Regions from separate parts of the Paenibacillus sp. FSL R7-0313 genome, predicted to be linked through region 3. Evidence: a T-box and tRNA genes for the amino acid it is inferred to sense, from the RefSeq annotation. Region 3 holds a T-box; the other regions hold tRNA genes.
The links. The T-box of region 3 lies ahead of tyrS (tyrosine--tRNA ligase). A T-box ahead of a tRNA ligase gene usually reads a tRNA of that ligase, here a tRNA-Tyr.

Region 1 (6,722 bases), 1.7 Mb from region 3:
CAAATGACTCAGGAATCCGGCATACGACTCGGACAGATCTCCCAAGGTCGTGGCTCGATGTTTCATGAACTTCATGGTTTGCAGTACGCTGCTGAAGTTGAGGATTGGTTTAACCATCAAGTCATCTTGCCCGTTATTCAGGTTTTTAAAGCGAGACAGTATGCCCAGTATCAGCATATATCTGAGAAAATGATTGCCATGATTCATCAAGATTATGATAAGGATCTGACGCTTGAGGAATGTGCTGTTAAGCTTCACTACAATGCCAACTACTTAAGTAGTGTTTTCCGCAAAGAGACAGGCTGTGCATTTAGTGAATATCTGACCAAGTACCGATTTAATATCGCTAAAAAATGGCTTGACGAAAGTGATCTAACCGTTAAAGATATCGCAGCACGACTTCGGTACAATAATCCGCAAAACTTTATCCGATCATTTCGTAAGTGGGAAGGAATCACACCCGGCCAGTACCGGGAGCGTAAGCAGAAAGTAGAAGTGTCGAACAGAAATTAGAAAAGGAGCACGATTGTAAGTCGTACTCCTTCGGCCAGCTTGGATACCTCTCCATATGGCTCCCCTAACAGGGCTCGGACCTGTGACAACTCGATTAACCGTCGAGTGCTCTACCAACTGAAATAACAGGGAATATGCTTAAGAGATCACTCTCTGAAAACGAGGTATGTGTTTTGTTTTTCGTTGTCTCGAACATCTCTAAATAAACGAGGGTCTGGTTCAAAGCGGTCGATATAAGTGCTTCAAAAAAGAGGGAGCACATAACCTGCTCCCTTCACTTACAACTTCACTTCTGCAATCTTAACTTCATATGTTTCAACCGTTCATCTTTTGGCACAGCATTGTGATGCTTGCTAGCGTCATCTTAGACGTTAGACTACATTGTCCGCCTCAATTCCCGTTTATTAGTACACGTGCCGAGCTTATCCGATTTATCGCTTATCCTTAGTACGAACTGTTTTCATATTGGGCTGTTCCAGTTGGATTAGAATTTTACCAAACCTTGCTCCGCGTGAGAAGGTCACCGTACTATCCTTGTACGTATCCCGAATATACTTCTCAGCCAGTCTGAGAGAATCTTCATCCGATGGTAACTCATACGTATTAAGCCATTCTGGCAGCTTCTCTACAACCTCTTCCACCGGTATTTCAAATGAGTTAACTTCTTTCGTAATGATCATGGTGTATGAATACCCCTTCAGATACAACAATTGTTGGATATACCCCATATCGCCGACCTTGTGTGAAGAAGTTACACCCAGTACATCCTTAAGTTCATCCATTAGTGTGTGTTCCTTCTGTCCCGCCATAGTACTTATATACACATACTTCCGGGCGCAATTAATCGCCTGCTCAATCGTTTCCCAATCCGACATTGCTGGACACATGGATGCAAATGCAAAGTCATATTTTTTCTCCCAACCCTTATCCTTAATGGAGATTTCCTCATATCGTTCGTTTACGATTTCGATATTGGATTCCAAAGATGAAGGTATCGTCTCTTTCATAAGGGAGACAAGCAACTCCGAAGGCTCAACTGCGGTCACACTTGCCCCCTTTTCCGCAAAAGGAATCGTAAATATGCCTGAGGCTGCTCCAATGTCCAAAATGGATAACCCTGCAAATTCTACACCCTGATTCTCAATCCAGCCCATAATGCGCTCAGAACGCTGCTTTCCTTCTTCAGTGAACGACTGTGCATGATAATCCCTGGCCCACCGCCCAAATGCTTCTTCTGTATTAGAGGGGACGCTTTTCTTCTTATAATTTGAACTTCTCGGACAATTCTTCCATGCCTCTTCCCATACAGAAAGATCAAATAACAGATCGGTATCCGATACATTTTTTCCATCAGTCACTCTACTTCACTCCTCTACATTAAAGACTTTACTTATCTACAATATACTTTATATAATCATACGTCAATCTTTAACTCTAGATTTTCTTACTGCACATAAATCGTTTCATATAAAATAAAAATAACCCTACACATTGCATAAGCAACATGTAGGGCTATTCAATATACCGGCGAGAGGACTCGAACCTCCACGGTTTCCCACTCGATTTTGAGTCGAGCGCGTCTGCCATTCCGCCACGCCGGCATATGCTGGAGGCGCCACCCAGATTCGAACTGGGGATAAAGCTTTTGCAGAGCTGTGCCTTACCACTTGGCTATGGCGCCATATTTTGGAGCGGACGACGGGAATCGAACCCGCGACCCTCGCCTTGGCAAGGCGATGCTCTACCGCTGAGCCACGTCCGCATAATGGCTGGGGATATAGGATTTGAACCTATGCATGACGGAGTCAAAGTCCGTTGCCTTACCGCTTGGCTAATCCCCAATAAAAAATGAAAAAACAAAGGGGCGATCGAGGGGAATTGAACCCCCGAATGCCGGATCCACAAACCGGTGCGTTAACCACTTCGCCACGATCGCCACAAAAGGTTATTTTCTAAAAATTTAATTGGCAGGGGCAGCAGGAATTGAACCCACACCAACGGTTTTGGAGACCGTTGTTCTACCTTTAAACTATGCCCCTAAAAACTGGTGGAGGATGATGGATTCGAACCACCGAACCCGTACGGGAGCAGATTTACAGTCTGATGCGTTTGGCCACTTCGCTAATCCTCCAGGATTACATGGTGCCGGCGAGAGGACTTGAACCCCCAACCTACTGATTACAAGTCAGTTGCTCTACCAGTTGAGCTACACCGGCATATTAAATTATTTTAAAAATGGTGGCTCGGGACGGAATCGAACCGCCGACACGAGGATTTTCAGTCCTCTGCTCTACCGACTGAGCTACCGAGCCATAATAAAGTCTAATCTTAATTCCTTACACTTTATATAGGGCATCAGTGCCATACAGCAGATGTAGTGAACAGTTTGCCTCATGTAAAGATTAAATGGCGGAACCGACGGGATTCGAACCCGCGATCTCCTGCGTGACAGGCAGGCATGTTAGGCCAACTACACCACGGTTCCAGATCACTTTCTCAAAGGAAAGTATAATTGCGGGGGCAGGATTTGAACCTGCGGCCTTCGGGTTATGAGCCCGACGAGCTACCGGGCTGCTCCACCCCGCGTCGTTATAAAAGTTATATGGTGGAGGCTGAGGGGATCGAACCCCCGACCCTCTGCTTGTAAGGCAGATGCTCTCCCAGCTGAGCTAAGCCTCCGAACAACACATTTATGATCATACCATAATCTTGTTGTAAAAATCAACTTCTTTTTTTGAAGTTATTATGACCCGTAGGGGATTCGAACCCCTGTTACCTCCGTGAAAGGGAGGTGTCTTAACCCCTTGACCAACGGGCCTTAATATTATGGCGGAGAGAGAGGGATTCGAACCCTCGAGACGCTTGTGACGCCTACACGATTTCCAATCGTGCTCCTTCGGCCAGCTCGGACACCTCTCCATATGGCTCCCCGAACAGGGCTCGAACCTGTGACAACTCGATTAACAGTCGAGTGCTCTACCAACTGAGCTATCAGGGAATATGCTTCAGAGATCGTTCTCTGAAAACTAGATTCGAAACGAAACATGCGAATTATCACTTGCTAATTGGATAAGCCCTCGACCGATTAGTACTGGTCAGCTCCATGCATTGCTGCACTTCCACCCCCAGCCTATCTACCTCGTCGTCTTCAAGGGGTCTTACATACTGGGAAATCTCATCTTGAGGGGGGCTTCACGCTTAGATGCTTTCAGCGTTTATCCCGTCCGTACATAGCTACCCAGCGGTGCTCCTGGCGGAACAACTGGTACACCAGCGGTACGTCCATCCCGGTCCTCTCGTACTAAGGACAGCTCCTCTCAAATTTCCTACGCCCACGACAGATAGGGACCGAACTGTCTCACGACGTTCTGAACCCAGCTCGCGTACCGCTTTAATGGGCGAACAGCCCAACCCTTGGGACCTACTTCAGCCCCAGGATGCGATGAGCCGACATCGAGGTGCCAAACCTCCCCGTCGATGTGGACTCTTGGGGGAGATAAGCCTGTTATCCCCAGGGTAGCTTTTATCCGTTGAGCGATGGCCCTTCCATGCGGTACCACCGGATCACTAAGCCCGACTTTCGTCCCTGCTCGACTTGTAGGTCTCGCAGTCAAGCTCCCTTATGCCTTTGCACTCTTCGAATGATTTCCAACCATTCTGAGGGAACCTTTGGGCGCCTCCGTTACTCTTTAGGAGGCGACCGCCCCAGTCAAACTGCCCACCTGACACTGTCCCCGCACCGGATTACGGTACCAGGTTAGAACCTAGATACGATCAGGGTGGTATCCCAACGTTGCCTCCACGCAAGCTGGCGCTCACGTTTCAAAGGCTCCCACCTATCCTGTACAGATCGTACCCAAATTCAATATCAAGCTGCAGTAAAGCTCCATGGGGTCTTTCCGTCTTGTCGCGGGTAACCTGCATCTTCACAGGTATTAAAATTTCACCGGATCTCTCGTTGAGACAGCGCCCAAGTCGTTACGCCATTCGTGCGGGTCAGAATTTACCTGACAAGGAATTTCGCTACCTTAGGACCGTTATAGTTACGGCCGCCGTTTACTGGGGCTTCGGTTCACAGCTTCGGATTGCTCCTAACCACTCCCCTTAACCTTCCAGCACCGGGCAGGCGTCAGCCCGTATACTTCGCCTTACGGCTTCGCACAGACCTGTGTTTTTGCTAAACAGTCGCTTGGGCCTTTTCACTGCGGCCCCCTCGTGCTATTCACACTACCGGGGCACCCCTTCTCCCGAAGTTACGGGGTCATTTTGCCGAGTTCCTTAACGAGAGTTCTTCCGCGCGCCTTAGAATACTCTTCTCGCCTACCTGTGTCGGTTTGCGGTACGGGCACCTTCACCTGGCTAGAGGCTTTTCTTGGCAGTGTGAGATCATGACCTTCGCTACTACAATTTTCGCTCCCCATCACAGCTCAGCCTTACAATGTGCGGATTTGCCTACACATCAGCCTCACTGCTTAGACGGACATCCATCAGTCCGCGTCACTACCCTACTGCGTCCCCCCATTGCTCATAACGGCTTACGGTGGTACAGGAATTTCGACCTGTTGTCCTTCGACTACGCCTTTCGGCCTCGCCTTAGGTCCCGACTTACCCTGAGCGGACGAGCCTTCCTCAGGAACCCTTAGGCTTTCGGCGGATCAGATTCTCACTGATCTTTTCGTTACTCATACCGGCATTCTCACTTGTATAATGTCCAGCGCTCCTTACGGTACACCTTCAACCCTTATACAACGCTCCCCTACCCCTGATGCAAAGCATCAAGCCATAGCTTCGGTGGTGTGTTTAGCCCCGTTACATTTTCGGCGCAGAGTCACTCGACCAGTGAGCTATTACGCACTCTTTCAATGGTGGCTGCTTCTAAGCCAACATCCTGGTTGTCTGTGCAACTCCACATCCTTTCCCACTTAACACACACTTGGGGACCTTAGCTGATGGTCTGGGCTGTTTCCCTTTTGACAATGGATCTTAGCACTCACTGTCTGACTCCCGGAAGTAAGTCTATGGCATTCGGAGTTTGACTGAGCTTGGTAACCCTTGCGGGCCCCGCACCCAATCAGTGCTCTACCTCCACGACTCTGTTTTCCGAGGCTAGCCCTAAAGCTATTTCGGGGAGAACCAGCTATCTCCGAGTTCGATTGGAATTTCTCCGCTACCCCCACCTCATCCCCGCATTTTTCAACATGCGTGGGTTCGGGCCTCCAGTGCGTGTTACCGCACCTTCACCCTGGACAGGGGTAGATCACCCGGTTTCGGGTCTACGTCCACGTACTATGTCGCCCTATTCAGACTCGCTTTCGCTGCGGCTCCGGCTCTTCACCTTAACCTTGCACGGGAACGTAACTCGCCGGTTCATTCTACAAAAGGCACGCCATCACCCCTAAAACGGGCTCTGACTTTTTGTAAGCACACGGTTTCAGGTTCTATTTCACTCCCCTTCCGGGGTGCTTTTCACCTTTCCCTCACGGTACTGCTTCACTATCGGTCGCTAGGAAGTATTTAGCCTTGGCAGATGGTCCTGCCGGATTCATACGGGGTTTCACGTGCCCCGCACTACTCGGGATCCGTCTCGGAGGGAACAGACTTTCAACTACAGGGCTTTTACCTTCTTTGGCGGGCCTTTCCAGACCTCTTCGCTTAACCGGTTCCTTTGTAACTCCATGTGAGACGTCCCACAACCCCAAAGAGCAAGCTCTCTGGTTTGGGCTTCTCCGCGTTCGCTCGCCGCTACTGACGGAATCACTATTGTTTTCTCTTCCTCAGGGTACTTAGATGTTTCAGTTCCCCTGGTATGCCTCACACTAACCTATGTATTCAGTTAGGTGTAACTGGAAATTACCCCAGCTGGGTTTCCCCATTCGGACACCCCCGGATCAAAGCTTGCTTACAGCTCCCCGAGGCAGTTTCGTTGTTCGCCACGTCCTTCATCGGCTCCTAGCGCCTAGGCATCCTCCGTGTGCTCTTAGTAGCTTAACCATTTTGTTCCGGTTTTGACTGCTCGCTTCCCTTGTTTTGCTTGCGCAAAGCCAAAAGTCGCTCCCATCCAATACCATCACAAAAGCAATTTGACTACCGTTTTTATTGAAACTTGTTTAACACAAGTTCAGCTAAAAAGGAATGTTCTAATTCGCGTTTGTTTCGTTTCGATATCTAGTTTTCAAAGAACAAGCTCCATGCAAAAGCAAGCTGTTTGA
Region 2 (6,722 bases), 3.2 Mb from region 3:
CATTCCACCATGACTCGTATCCACCTGCGTTGGTTCCAGGCACGACCGGAATCTCAATCAACGTACTCACTGTTTCGTTCTTCGCATCTCGGAGTGCTTGTTCCAGCTGTTCTGCTGTCTCCGCTCTATAGGATTTGGCTCCCATGCTTCGGGCGTGTGCAGCAAAGTCCATTGGCATGTAATCCCCGGTCAGTCGTCCACTCTCGGATTCCCGATAACGGAACTCATTGCCGAACCCGTCACTACCATGTTCCCGCTGTAAATTATGAATACATTGGAATCCATTGTTGTTGAATAATAGAACGGTCATCTTCTTCTGTTCCTGCAAACTAGTCACAAACTCCGAATGCAACATCAAATAACTGCCATCACCGACCATCGCGTACACTTCACGATCCGGCTCGGCAAGTGCTGCTCCGAACGCTCCACTTACCTCGTACCCCATACAGGAGAATCCATACTCCATGTGGTATGTCTTTGGTTCAGACGCACGCCACAGACGATGTAGATCACCCGGCAGACTGCCTGCCGCACACACTATGACGGAAGATGGATCAATGGTCCGGTTAACAATGCCGACTGCCGTAGTCTGTGCCAGCCCTGCTTCATGTTGAGCTGCATATAGCCGATCCACTTCTGCATTCCACTCAGCGCGGAGATCAGCGATTTCAGATGCACCATATGCACTGCGATATTGTCTTTGCTGCAATTCCTTCTGCAAAGCCTGCAATCCTTCGCGTGCATCTGCCAGAATGGCTTCTCCGCCTAACTTGGCGGCATCCATGCTATTCAAGTTGATGTTGATGAATGAAGCTTCTGGATGCTGAAAAGCAGAGCGGGACGCCGTCGTGAAATCCGAGAACCGCGTACCGACGCCGATCACAACGTCTGCTTCTCTCGCCAGCCTATTGGCTGCCAGAGAGCCGGTAACCCCGATTGCCCCCACATTTAGTGGGTGGTCCCAAGAGATTGCGCTCTTGCCCGCCTGCGTTTCGGCGATCGGAATACCAAATGCCTCGGCGAATTCCACGAGCTGGGCGGACGCCTCAGAATACAACACACCGCCGCCTGCAACGAGCAGCGGCTTCCTGCCTCGGGCAATCTGCTCCGTTGCCCGTTCAATGGCTGCCTGTACTGGGGGGCGACGATCCAGATAATGTACTTTGCGGGCAAAGAACGATTCTGGATAATCGTACGCCTCTGCCTGCACATCCTGCGGTAGTGCGAGCGTTACTGCTCCCGTCTCTGCTGGATCGGTTAGCACACGCATGGCCTGTGTAACAGCAATCATCAACTGTTCAGGACGAACGATGCGATCCCAGTATTTACTGACGGCTTTGAATGGATCAGTGGCTGAGATTGTATAATCACTGCTCACTTCCAACTGTTGAAGTACCGGGTCCGGTTCCCGTGTAGCAAAGTTGTCTCCAGGAAGTAATAAAACCGGAATTCGGTTCACCGTTGCAGTAGCTGCCGCCGTAATCATATTCAAAGCACCAGGTCCAATGGATGTTGTACATGCATAGATCTGTCTGCGGTTCTTCTGCTTGGCATAAGCCGCTGCCGTATGCACCATACCTTGTTCGTTCTTGCCTTGCATATACGTCAGGCTTCCCGGACTGCGCTCCAGCGCTTCTCCAATGCCTGTTACATTGCCATGTCCAAAAATACCGATGATACCCTTCACAAACTTGGTTTCCACTCCGTCAACCGAGATATATTGCTGATCCAGGTATCGAAGCAGTGCCTGAGCCATCGTTAGTCGAATTGTATTCATGAATTGATCGCCGTCCTTTCCTTTACGGGTTAAGCGCTTAATCTACGTTAAGTTTAAGCGCCTTACCCCTTAAGGTTAAGCGCTTAATTGATATGGTATTACAGGTTAATGATTTACGCAAGCTATTTTTGTAAGCGTTTTAATATAAGTGGTAAAGAAGAGTATATCCAGGCGTTATACGGTGCGTTAGATCTGTTCCATTTGAATAGCGTCCACAATTAACAAGGACAAATTTAAGGTGGGGAAATTTATGCAAGCTCGAGTTACATCCTGGTACATGATAAAGAGCCATATACTTTCTGAGAGCACCACGTACTAAATTACCAATATATCTATGAATGCAAAAAAAGAAAGAGACGGTGAGTACCATCTCTTTCTTTTTCAATATATAAGCGGGTGATGGGAATCGAACCCACGCTATTAGCTTGGAAGGCTAAAGTTCTACCATTGAACTACACCCGCATAACAACAATCGGGATGACACGATTTGAACATGCGACCCCCTGGTCCCAAACCAGGTGCTCTACCAAGCTGAGCTACATCCCGTTATCTATACCGGCGAGAGGACTCGAACCTCCACGGTTTCCCACTCGATTTTGAGTCGAGCGCGTCTGCCATTCCGCCACGCCGGCAAAATATGAAGTTATAATGGCGCGCCCTGAGAGATTCGAACTCCCGGCCTTTTGATTCGTAGTCAAACGCTCTATCCAGCTGAGCTAAGGGCGCAAAATATTGGAGCGGAAGACGGGAATCGAACCCGCGACCCTCGCCTTGGCAAGGCGATGCTCTACCGCTGAGCCACTTCCGCAAATAAGGGATGCGCGTGGAGGGACTTGAACCCCCACGTCAAAGACGCTAGATCCTAAGTCTAGTGCGTCTGCCAATTCCGCCACACGCGCATATAATGGTGAGTCATGAAGGGCTCGAACCTTCGACACCCTGATTAAAAGTCAGGTGCTCTACCAACTGAGCTAATGACTCATAGAAAAACTGGTGGAGGATGATGGATTCGAACCACCGAACCCGTACGGGAGCAGATTTACAGTCTGATGCGTTTGGCCGCTTCGCTAATCCTCCAGGATTACATGGTGCCGGCGAGAGGACTTGAACCCCCAACCTACTGATTACAAGTCAGTTGCTCTACCAGTTGAGCTACACCGGCGTATTAAAGGTGTTATATATGGTGGCTCGGGACGGAATCGAACCGCCGACACGAGGATTTTCAGTCCTCTGCTCTACCGACTGAGCTACCGAGCCTTACTAAATCAAAAAATGGCGGAACCGACGGGATTCGAACCCGCGATCTCCTGCGTGACAGGCAGGCATGTTAGGCCAACTACACCACGGTTCCAGATCACTTTCTCAAGGAAAGTATAATTGCGGGGGCAGGATTTGAACCTGCGGCCTTCGGGTTATGAGCCCGACGAGCTACCGGGCTGCTCCACCCCGCGTCGTTATAAAGTTATATGGTGGAGGCTGAGGGGATCGAACCCCCGACCCTCTGCTTGTAAGGCAGATGCTCTCCCAGCTGAGCTAAGCCTCCATATTATGACCCGTAGGGGGGTACTCTCACTTCGTTCGAGACTGCGAAGCTGTTGCTAACGAAGTACATCCTCCGACGAACCTTTGGGATTCTCATCCCTTTTTGAAGCAATAGGTATTGCTATGACCCGTAGGGGATTCGAACCCCTGTTACCTCCGTGAAAGGGAGGTGTCTTAACCCCTTGACCAACGGGCCTTACTGGCTCCCCGAACAGGGCTCGAACCTGTGACAACTCGATTAACAGTCGAGTGCTCTACCAACTGAGCTATCAGGGAATGGTGGAGCCAAGCGGGATCGAACCGCTGACCTCCTGCTTGCAAGGCAGGCGCTCTCCCAGCTGAGCTATGGCCCCATACTCTGGTGTATTTCTTGTTGTGGTCTTGCTATGGGCCCTGGTGGACTCGAACCACCGGCCTCACCCTTATCAGAGGTGCGCTCTAACCAACTGAGCTAAGGGCCCTTATCAATTTTCGAAAAAAAATACCCCAATGGGGTTTCGCTTGGCGGCGTCCTACTCTCCCAGGACCCTGCGGTCCAAGTACCATCGGCGCTAGAGGGCTTAACGGTCGTGTTCGGGATGGGTACGTGTGGAACCCCTCCGCCATCGCCACCAAACGCGTAGCTTACATTTCAGAGATCGTTCTCTGAAAACTAGATTCGAAACGAAACATGCGAATTACAACTTGCTATTGGATAAGCCCTCGACCGATTAGTACTGGTCAGCTCCATGCATTGCTGCACTTCCACCCCCAGCCTATCTACCTCGTCGTCTTCAAGGGGTCTTACATACTGGGAAATCTCATCTTGAGGGGGGCTTCACGCTTAGATGCTTTCAGCGTTTATCCCGTCCGTACATAGCTACCCAGCGGTGCTCCTGGCGGAACAACTGGTACACCAGCGGTACGTCCATCCCGGTCCTCTCGTACTAAGGACAGCTCCTCTCAAATTTCCTACGCCCACGACAGATAGGGACCGAACTGTCTCACGACGTTCTGAACCCAGCTCGCGTACCGCTTTAATGGGCGAACAGCCCAACCCTTGGGACCTACTTCAGCCCCAGGATGCGATGAGCCGACATCGAGGTGCCAAACCTCCCCGTCGATGTGGACTCTTGGGGGAGATAAGCCTGTTATCCCCAGGGTAGCTTTTATCCGTTGAGCGATGGCCCTTCCATGCGGTACCACCGGATCACTAAGCCCGACTTTCGTCCCTGCTCGACTTGTAGGTCTCGCAGTCAAGCTCCCTTATGCCTTTGCACTCTTCGAATGATTTCCAACCATTCTGAGGGAACCTTTGGGCGCCTCCGTTACTCTTTAGGAGGCGACCGCCCCAGTCAAACTGCCCACCTGACACTGTCCCCGCACCGGATTACGGTACCAGGTTAGAACCTAGATACGATCAGGGTGGTATCCCAACGTTGCCTCCACGCAAGCTGGCGCTCACGCTTCAAAGGCTCCCACCTATCCTGTACAGATCGTACCCAAATTCAATATCAAGCTGCAGTAAAGCTCCATGGGGTCTTTCCGTCTTGTCGCGGGTAACCTGCATCTTCACAGGTATTAAAATTTCACCGGATCTCTCGTTGAGACAGCGCCCAAGTCGTTACGCCATTCGTGCGGGTCAGAATTTACCTGACAAGGAATTTCGCTACCTTAGGACCGTTATAGTTACGGCCGCCGTTTACTGGGGCTTCGGTTCACAGCTTCGGATTGCTCCTAACCACTCCCCTTAACCTTCCAGCACCGGGCAGGCGTCAGCCCGTATACTTCGCCTTACGGCTTCGCACAGACCTGTGTTTTTGCTAAACAGTCGCTTGGGCCTTTTCACTGCGGCCCCCTCGTGCTATTCACACTACCGGGGCACCCCTTCTCCCGAAGTTACGGGGTCATTTTGCCGAGTTCCTTAACGAGAGTTCTTCCGCGCGCCTTAGAATACTCTTCTCGCCTACCTGTGTCGGTTTGCGGTACGGGCACCATCACCTGGCTAGAGGCTTTTCTTGGCAGTGTGAGATCATGACCTTCGCTACTATAATTTTCGCTCCCCATCACAGCTCAGCCTTACAATGTGCGGATTTGCCTACACATCAGCCTTACTGCTTAGACGGACATCCATCAGTCCGCGTCACTACCCTACTGCGTCCCCCCATTGCTCATAACGGCTTACGGTGGTACAGGAATTTCGACCTGTTGTCCTTCGACTACGCCTTTCGGCCTCGCCTTAGGTCCCGACTTACCCTGAGCGGACGAGCCTTCCTCAGGAACCCTTAGGCTTTCGGCGGATCAGATTCTCACTGATCTTTTCGTTACTCATACCGGCATTCTCACTTGTATAATGTCCAGCGCTCCTTACGGTACACCTTCAACCCTTATACAACGCTCCCCTACCCCTGATGCAAAGCATCAAGCCATAGCTTCGGTGGTGTGTTTAGCCCCGTTACATTTTCGGCGCAGAGTCACTCGACCAGTGAGCTATTACGCACTCTTTCAATGGTGGCTGCTTCTAAGCCAACATCCTGGTTGTCTGTGCAACTCCACATCCTTTCCCACTTAACACACACTTGGGGACCTTAGCTGATGGTCTGGGCTGTTTCCCTTTTGACAATGGATCTTAGCACTCACTGTCTGACTCCCGGAAGTAAGTCTATGGCATTCGGAGTTTGACTGAGCTTGGTAACCCTTGCGGGCCCCGCACCCAATCAGTGCTCTACCTCCACGACTCTGTTTTCCGAGGCTAGCCCTAAAGCTATTTCGGGGAGAACCAGCTATCTCCGAGTTCGATTGGAATTTCTCCGCTACCCCCACCTCATCCCCGCATTTTTCAACATGCGTGGGTTCGGGCCTCCAGTGCGTGTTACCGCACCTTCACCCTGGACAGGGGTAGATCACCCGGTTTCGGGTCTACGTCCACGTACTAAGTCGCCCTATTCAGACTCGCTTTCGCTGCGGCTCCGGCTCTTCACCTTAACCTTGCACGGGAACGTAACTCGCCGGTTCATTCTACAAAAGGCACGCCATCACCCCTAAAACGGGCTCTGACTTTTTGTAAGCACACGGTTTCAGGTTCTATTTCACTCCCCTTCCGGGGTGCTTTTCACCTTTCCCTCACGGTACTGCTTCACTATCGGTCGCTAGGAAGTATTTAGCCTTGGCAGATGGTCCTGCCGGATTCATACGGGGTTTCACGTGCCCCGCACTACTCGGGATCCGTCTCGGAGGGAACAGACTTTCAACTACAGGGCTTTTACCTTCTTTGGCGGGCCTTTCCAGACCTCTTCGCTTAACCGGTTCCTTTGTAACTCCATGTGAGACGTCCCACAACCCCAAAGAGCAAGCTCTCTGGTTTGGGCTTCTCCGCGTTCGCTCGCCGCTACTGACGGAATCACTATTGTTTTCTCTTCCTCAG
Region 3 (6,722 bases):
CGTAGGACAAGCTGCATCATATGCAAGTGGCCGTGCTCGTCGTATTGGATAACAGGAGGCAATGGACATGAACAACATTCAAGAGATTTTGGCTTACAACAAATCATTTGTCGAGACCAAAGAATACGAAAAGTATACGGCTGGCAAGTTTCCAACCAAAAAGATGGTTATCATCACTTGTATGGATACACGTCTGGTGGAAATGCTGCCCAAGGCCATGAACCTGAAAAACGGTGATGTGAAAATCATCAAAAACGCAGGCGCAATTATCTCTCAGCCTTTCGGGAGTGTAATGCGTAGTGTACTTGTCGCCATCTATGAACTGGGTGCAGATGAAGTCCTGGTAGTTGGACATACGGAATGTGGCATGGCTTCCCTTCACGCTGAGACCATGATTGGACATATGGTAGAGCGTGGTGTATCAGAAGAAGTCATGACTACTCTGGAGAATTCGGGCATCCGTTTGCAAAAATGGTTGCGTGGGTTTGACAGCGTCGAAGAAGGGGTAAAACATACTGTGGAAGTGATCAAGAAGCATCCTTTACTTCCTCCCAATGTACCCGTCCACGGCATGGTTATCGATTCTGCTACAGGTGAGCTTGATCTTGTCGCTGAGGGGTATGGACAACAGGCATCTCTCTAAATGGTTTGGAGTGCGGACCTTATGGTTCGCACTTTTTTTTGTCTAAATTAAGGCAGTTGTTCTGTCAGGTTGTCAAACCATACAGTTTCAGTGTACACTTTTTATGAAAGCGGTCAAAGAAAGTAAAAACGATTGTTCTCTCTGACCTAGCCCTAATATTAAGGAGACATGTGCATGAACATACTTTCCTACGGATTGCTCGGGCTGCTTACCCGCGAGGAGTCATCGGGCTATGATCTGATGCTGAAGATCCAGCCGCATTGGCAGGCGAAACACAGCCAGATCTACCCACTCCTGTCCAAGATGGAAAACGATGAGTTATTGGCCTCCCGCTGGGTACAACAGTCTGACAAACCGGACAAGAAAATGTACGCAGTTACGGAAAAAGGCATTGAAAAGCTCTTGGAATGGATGATTACTCCTGTTACCGCACCGGTTACACGCGATGAATTTAATTTGCGTATTTTGTGTGTTGGCATAGCGGAAGACGGAAGCATGAGACGCATTCTTAACGAGCGTAAAAGCTGGTTTATGGAACGCATACGTTATTTCGAGGATCTGAAGTCACGTATACCTCAGGATAATCTTCGTGTAGGCAACCGAGATTTTGGAAGCTACATCCTGGTACAAAAAGGGTTAATGCACGCACAAACTGGCCTGGAATGGTGTCATTGGGTTACCCAATTGCTTGATGGCCAAGCTGCAATTCAAGACCCAAGTCCTAGCGTTTCAGAAATTTAATAAAATTTGAAACGTTCCTGCAAGTTGACCGTATTACATGAGTAAGGCCCATTTTTGGGCGATTCAAACAAATTAAACGGGGGGTTACGATCTTTACAATGAAGAAAAAATTCGGAGTTAAACATCTAATGATGGTATTTATGGCCTTTACATTATTGTTCGCAACAGTGGGAGTAACAAATCCGGATTCTGCGGATGCAAGACGTGGTGGCGGATTCAAATCCGGTACAAAAAGTTATACCAACACTCCTAAGAAATCCGACTCCAACAACAACGTGAATCAATCCAATTCCGGTAATAACTCCGGTACTGGTGCAGCTGCAACCCGTGGTGGTGGATTCTTTGGCGGTGGCGGTGGCTTCATGAAAGGCATGATGCTTGGTGGTCTTGCTGGTATGATGTTCGGCGGACTGTTCGGTGGCATGGGCGCCCTTGGTAACATCCTTGGATTGCTCGTGAACGTTGCAGCAATCATGTTGATTGTTATGCTGGCTATGGCACTCTTCAGAGCCATCTCCAATCGTCGCAAACCTGCAGCGGATGGTCGTTATGACCGTCGCAATGATCGTGATGATGACCGTAACAGAAACGGACGGTACTAATCTCTATGGTTCTGAGCATGGATGAAATTGTGAATGCAATCTGTATTCATATGGCAGAACGTAAGGGTGTACGTCCAACCGATGTGAATGTAGAACTGAGCTGGGAAGAAGATACAGGTTATTCCGCTGAAGTTTGGATCCAAGGACGCAGTCAATATCTGGTCGAGTCCAATATGATTGAAGCGATTCTTCGTTACCTGCACAGTGAATACAACATCCGGGCGTATCGTGAGAATGTACGACTTGATCTGGATGAAGAAATCACAGCGATCGTTAATCAATAAACTATAGGTCAAGCAATGACCTGTTATACTAAAGACCGTCTCCCTTCTGTCGCCTGACAGAGATGGAAGACGGTCTTTTTGTTTCTGTATTTGTATCTTTATTTGTGTGTCTATTTTAGTCTCTATACGTGCCTGTGTTACGTACTATTTCTTGGAAACTACGATTGAAGTTTGACCAAGCTGTAGTTCTTCTTACCTTTACGGATAATGATGAATTTACCGCCAATGGCATGCTCTGCCGAGACTGTAAATTCAAGCTCTGTGATTTTCTCACCGTTCATGGAGATTGCGCCTTTAGTGACATCCTCACGCGCCTGGCGTTTGGATGGCTCCAGCCCCAGATCTACGAGCCAGTCGACGATATTTTTCGCTTCGCCGTCCGTTTCGAATGTTGGCATTTCCTTGAAGCCCTGTTCGATTTCATCAGCTGTCAGGGAACGGATATCACCACTGAACAGCGCCGCTGTAATTCGTTTAGCCTGTTCGAGCATTTCTTCGCCGTGAACAAATTTTGTCATTTCTTCCGCGAGTGCTTTCTGTGCTTCACGTCTATGCGGCTCTGTCTCTACCTTTTCAGCCAAAGCTTCAATTTCTTCTTTGCTCAGGAAGGTAAAGTATTTCAAGTATTTGATCACATCACGGTCATCTGTATTTGCCCAGAACTGGTAGAACTCAAATGGTGTCGTTTTGTTTGGATCAAGCCAGATTGCGCCACCAGCTGTTTTACCAAATTTCGTACCGTCGGATTTGAGCATGAGCGGAATGGTCAGACCGTACGCCTTCGCTTCAGATCCTTCTTTTTTACGAATCAGATCAAGACCACTCGTGATATTCCCCCATTGATCAGAACCGCCGATTTGAAGCTGTACATCTTCATTTTGGAACAGGTGCAGGTAGTCGAGAGATTGAAGGATCTGGTATGAAAACTCGGTGAACGAGATTCCGCCTTCCAGTCTGCTCGCAACTACATCCTTAGCAAGCATCGTGTTGAGGTTAAAGTTTTTGCCGTAGTCACGTAAGAATTCAATGACATTGATTTTGTGTGTCCAATCGTAGTTGTTCACCATGCGAACCTGATTATCACCGTCTGTTACGAACAACTTCTTCATCTGCGCTGTCAGTGCATCCACATTCTCCTGCACTTGCTCCATCGTTTGCAGAGAACGCTCTGCCTGACGACCACTTGGGTCACCAATCGTGCCTGTAGCTCCACCAATCAAAATAACCGGACGATGTCCTGCCAGTTGAAACCTTTTCAGCATCATGAAGGGAATGAGATGTCCGATATGCATGCTATCCCCCGTAGGGTCAACGCCGCAGTACAAAGAAACGGATTTCGTTTCAGTCAATTCACGTAGTCCCTCTGCATCCGTCTGCTGGTTAATGGCGTCACGCCACTGTAGTTCATCAATAATATTCATTCGTATAACCCCTTTTCTATCCTCAAGATTCAGTCATGATCTACGTTAAATTACGAAATTACACGCTGGAACGGCTTTTTTGGACACAAAAAAATCGCCTCCTTGTCTTCATTAGACACAGGGACGATTATCATAACCGTGGTACCACCCAAATTGCATGGACAACACGTGAGCTTAACACGTTATCCATACCACTTTTGGCAATATATCGTTTGCCCATCCGCTTGGCATTACCCAAGTACTCCAGAGTGTAATTCGCAGCCCTTGTATGTATCAGGTTCCATCAACCCCTGACTTTCTGTAACAGGGACAAAGCCGCTACTGCGCTCTATCAACGTGATTCATGTATTCAATTTATAGCAAGTATAGCCGAACGTTCCAGTCATTGCAAGACCAAGTATGCAATCTTTGAACAGAACAACGGATGCATAATTGAAACCAGATTATATAATCATCATGTTCAATTTTCCGTGATAATAACCATAAGCTTTCTCCGCAATCTGATCCTCATTATTCCAAAATTTCTGATCCAGCGCATCTAACTGGTCCTCTTGTTCCTTGGTCAGTAATTTAGGAATGTCCCACAGTTCAGTAAGCCTTTCATCCTCTTTCAGATGCTCCATGCAGCCGTATGCTGACGTTATAATCTCCACGACTTGAGTCGCACCAATGGTATGTAATGCCCGCAACGCGTAACGGTATACCTCTTCCCCCCAGTTACAGAAAAACTGAATAAAACCGCCATTAAAGACATCCGCCTCTAATAGCCATAAAGCAGCAATATCCTGCTCGTTCGAAGTCAACGAAGCCCAGCCCTGTTCAGATTTATTCTTTTTTTCGACAAATAACACAGCATAGTCATACCATACATCATTAATATCTTGCTCGCTCACGTAACACACCTCATTTTTATTTATTTCATGCCCTCTAACTCCTGACGTTTACCCGTCAGATACCAATGTAAATACGGATCACCGATCTGCTGGAAGGCTTCCTGAACACCCATATTTAGCTCCTTCATCACTTCATTTGTGTAGTTCAAATGCGTCTGTTTATTATCCACGCCATATCTTTCCAACAACCCTACATGCGTCGCGGTGAAAATAATATCCTCCAGCATCCAATAGATGACTTCATCTGACTGTTTCACCCGTTTCTCTAACGTGACAAGACCACGTTCGTAGATTCGAACGATATACGCATCTTCTCCATTCTCTACATAGGGCACACCATCGCATTTAAAGGTCTCAAACAAGCGGTTAACATAGTTCTGCATCTGTTCCCTACGGAGAGACGTACGCTCTAAAAGCTGTATAACGATGTCTGCCAATTGTTGTTTGCTTAACATGTTGGACATAAATGCACCTGCCTATATAAAAGTAACATCGATGACAGAATGAAAAAATGAAAAAGCTGCCGAAGGCAGCCTCTTCTTCCGTATTGTTCAATCAGGTCCCACAAAAAGTTTGGTACGAAGTATTGCATTGTGCAGGTAGTTCGGCATATTCAGCCTGCTCAGGTGAGTGCGCGAACGGATCTGAAAGAACTGCCAAAAGCTTCTCCATCACGCTAAGATCTCCATGATTCTCTGCTCGCTCAAGCGCTTCTTCGACCCGATGATTGCGGGGAATGACAGCTGGATTGCTTGTTCTCATCAACTGCTTAGAGACTTCATTCTCCCCCTGCTGTCTGTCCAATCTCGCTTGCCACCGCTCATGCCATTCAGCAAATTCCGGCGTGCCAAACAAAGCTGTTCCTTCCAATATATCAAAGGTCAAAGCCAGGAACGTATTGGTGTAATCTGCACTATGCTTCTCCATGAGTTCAAGAAGCTCCTTGATCAAGGCCTCATCTTCGGCCTCTTCATCCAACAAGCCCAATTTGGCACGCATCCCCTTGAGCCAGTGATGATGGTACAATTCAGAAAATTGTGCGATAGCATCCTGCGCGAGTTGCACCGCCTGTTCTTCATCTTCATGCAACAACGGCAGAAGTGTCTCGGCAAATCGAGCCAAATTCCATCCTGCTATATACGGTTGATTGCCATAAGCATAGCGGCCTTGTCTGTCAATGGAGCTAAATACGGTCGAAGGATTGTACGCATCCATAAAAGCGCATGGACCATAATCGATGGTCTCACCACTAATAGCCATGTTATCCGTGTTCATCACGCCATGAATGAATCCAACATGCTGCCACTGGGCAATGAGAGCCGCTTGCCGCTTAATCACTTCCTGAAGGAGTAGAAGATAACGGTTTTTGGCCTGAGCAACCTCAGGAAAATGTCGATTCAACGTGTAATCAGCCAACGCCTGAAGATCGTCGATAGACCCCCATCTAGCTGCATACTGGAAGGTTGCTACCCGAATATGACTGGAAGCCACCCGGGTCAATATGGCCCCAGGCCGCTCTGTTTCGCGGATAATGTTTTCTCCTGTCGATACCACCGCCAGACTGCGTGTCGTTGGAATACCTAGTGAATACATCGCTTCACTAATAATATATTCTCGCAACATGGGCCCTACAGCAGCACGTCCATCTCCTCCACGAGAGTAGGGTGTTCTCCCTGAACCTTTCAGCTGGATATCCACTCGCTCGCCCTGTGGCGTAATCTGTTCTCCCAGCAGCAAAGCCCGTCCATCACCAAGCATGTTAAAATTGCCGAATTGATGTCCTGCGTAGGCTTGAGCTAAGGGCTCGGCCCCTTCTGGAATCAGGTTACCTGCAAAAATTTGCGCTCCTTCATCACTGTCAAGAGACTCCACATCCAGTCCCAAGCTGGATGCAAGCAGTCTATTAAAAATGATTAGCTTTGGTGATTCAACAGGCACTGCGCCCTGACTTGTAAAAAAGGGTTGCGGTAACTGCGCATAACTATTGTCCAAATTCCATCCTTTGTTCGATGTCTCTTGTTGCATGGTGCTCACAACTCCTTTTCTGTACCCAGGGGATATCCCTTGGTTTTATTTTAGCCTTGTGAAGCAATGCTCATTTATGTAGTCGCATGGAAATTCAATGTAGGGAACATATA

Region 1: it has a tRNA-Tyr gene. The T-box ahead of tyrS (tyrosine--tRNA ligase) is inferred to sense a tRNA for this amino acid. The anticodon was not compared.
Region 2: it has a tRNA-Tyr gene. The T-box ahead of tyrS (tyrosine--tRNA ligase) is inferred to sense a tRNA for this amino acid. The anticodon was not compared.

The regions. Positions count from the first base shown of each region.
Region 1 is NZ_CP150219.1:2,344,689-2,351,410, reverse strand. It holds gene NSQ38_RS10250 (helix-turn-helix domain-containing protein) at 1-513, shown strand, start outside; tRNA gene NSQ38_RS10245 (tRNA-Asn) at 570-646, opposite strand; gene NSQ38_RS10240 (methyltransferase domain-containing protein) at 945-1,871, opposite strand; tRNA gene NSQ38_RS10235 (tRNA-Leu) at 2,036-2,114, opposite strand; tRNA gene NSQ38_RS10230 (tRNA-Cys) at 2,121-2,194, opposite strand; tRNA gene NSQ38_RS10225 (tRNA-Gly) at 2,201-2,275, opposite strand; tRNA gene NSQ38_RS10220 (tRNA-Gln) at 2,280-2,354, opposite strand; tRNA gene NSQ38_RS10215 (tRNA-His) at 2,377-2,449, opposite strand; tRNA gene NSQ38_RS10210 (tRNA-Trp) at 2,479-2,552, opposite strand; tRNA gene NSQ38_RS10205 (tRNA-Tyr) at 2,559-2,644, opposite strand; tRNA gene NSQ38_RS10200 (tRNA-Thr) at 2,654-2,729, opposite strand; tRNA gene NSQ38_RS10195 (tRNA-Phe) at 2,750-2,825, opposite strand; tRNA gene NSQ38_RS10190 (tRNA-Asp) at 2,921-2,998, opposite strand; tRNA gene NSQ38_RS10185 (tRNA-Met) at 3,026-3,099, opposite strand; tRNA gene NSQ38_RS10180 (tRNA-Val) at 3,117-3,192, opposite strand; tRNA gene NSQ38_RS10175 (tRNA-Glu) at 3,260-3,331, opposite strand; tRNA gene NSQ38_RS10170 (tRNA-Ser) at 3,341-3,432, opposite strand; tRNA gene NSQ38_RS10165 (tRNA-Asn) at 3,436-3,511, opposite strand; rRNA gene NSQ38_RS10160 (23S ribosomal RNA) at 3,579-6,504, opposite strand.
Region 2 is NZ_CP150219.1:837,801-844,522, forward strand. It holds gene iolD (3D-(3,5/4)-trihydroxycyclohexane-1,2-dione acylhydrolase (decyclizing)) at 1-1,777, opposite strand, end outside; tRNA gene NSQ38_RS03695 (tRNA-Gly) at 2,169-2,239, opposite strand; tRNA gene NSQ38_RS03700 (tRNA-Pro) at 2,250-2,323, opposite strand; tRNA gene NSQ38_RS03705 (tRNA-Leu) at 2,331-2,409, opposite strand; tRNA gene NSQ38_RS03710 (tRNA-Arg) at 2,427-2,503, opposite strand; tRNA gene NSQ38_RS03715 (tRNA-Gly) at 2,511-2,585, opposite strand; tRNA gene NSQ38_RS03720 (tRNA-Leu) at 2,596-2,676, opposite strand; tRNA gene NSQ38_RS03725 (tRNA-Lys) at 2,683-2,758, opposite strand; tRNA gene NSQ38_RS03730 (tRNA-Tyr) at 2,769-2,854, opposite strand; tRNA gene NSQ38_RS03735 (tRNA-Thr) at 2,864-2,939, opposite strand; tRNA gene NSQ38_RS03740 (tRNA-Phe) at 2,959-3,034, opposite strand; tRNA gene NSQ38_RS03745 (tRNA-Asp) at 3,051-3,128, opposite strand; tRNA gene NSQ38_RS03750 (tRNA-Met) at 3,155-3,228, opposite strand; tRNA gene NSQ38_RS03755 (tRNA-Val) at 3,245-3,320, opposite strand; tRNA gene NSQ38_RS03760 (tRNA-Glu) at 3,444-3,515, opposite strand; tRNA gene NSQ38_RS03765 (tRNA-Asn) at 3,520-3,595, opposite strand; tRNA gene NSQ38_RS03770 (tRNA-Ala) at 3,597-3,672, opposite strand; tRNA gene NSQ38_RS03775 (tRNA-Ile) at 3,707-3,780, opposite strand; rRNA gene rrf (5S ribosomal RNA) at 3,819-3,935, opposite strand; rRNA gene NSQ38_RS03785 (23S ribosomal RNA) at 4,010-6,722, opposite strand, start outside.
Region 3 is NZ_CP150219.1:4,016,849-4,023,570, reverse strand. It holds gene NSQ38_RS17705 (carbonic anhydrase) at 68-643, shown strand; gene NSQ38_RS17700 (PadR family transcriptional regulator) at 818-1,384, shown strand; gene NSQ38_RS17695 (hypothetical protein) at 1,483-1,986, shown strand; gene NSQ38_RS17690 (YxcD family protein) at 1,992-2,270, shown strand; gene tyrS (tyrosine--tRNA ligase) at 2,429-3,691, opposite strand; T-box leader at 3,808-4,035, opposite strand; gene NSQ38_RS17680 (DUF4375 domain-containing protein) at 4,135-4,584, opposite strand; gene NSQ38_RS17675 (Imm63 family immunity protein) at 4,605-5,048, opposite strand; gene NSQ38_RS17670 (YdiU family protein) at 5,140-6,609, opposite strand.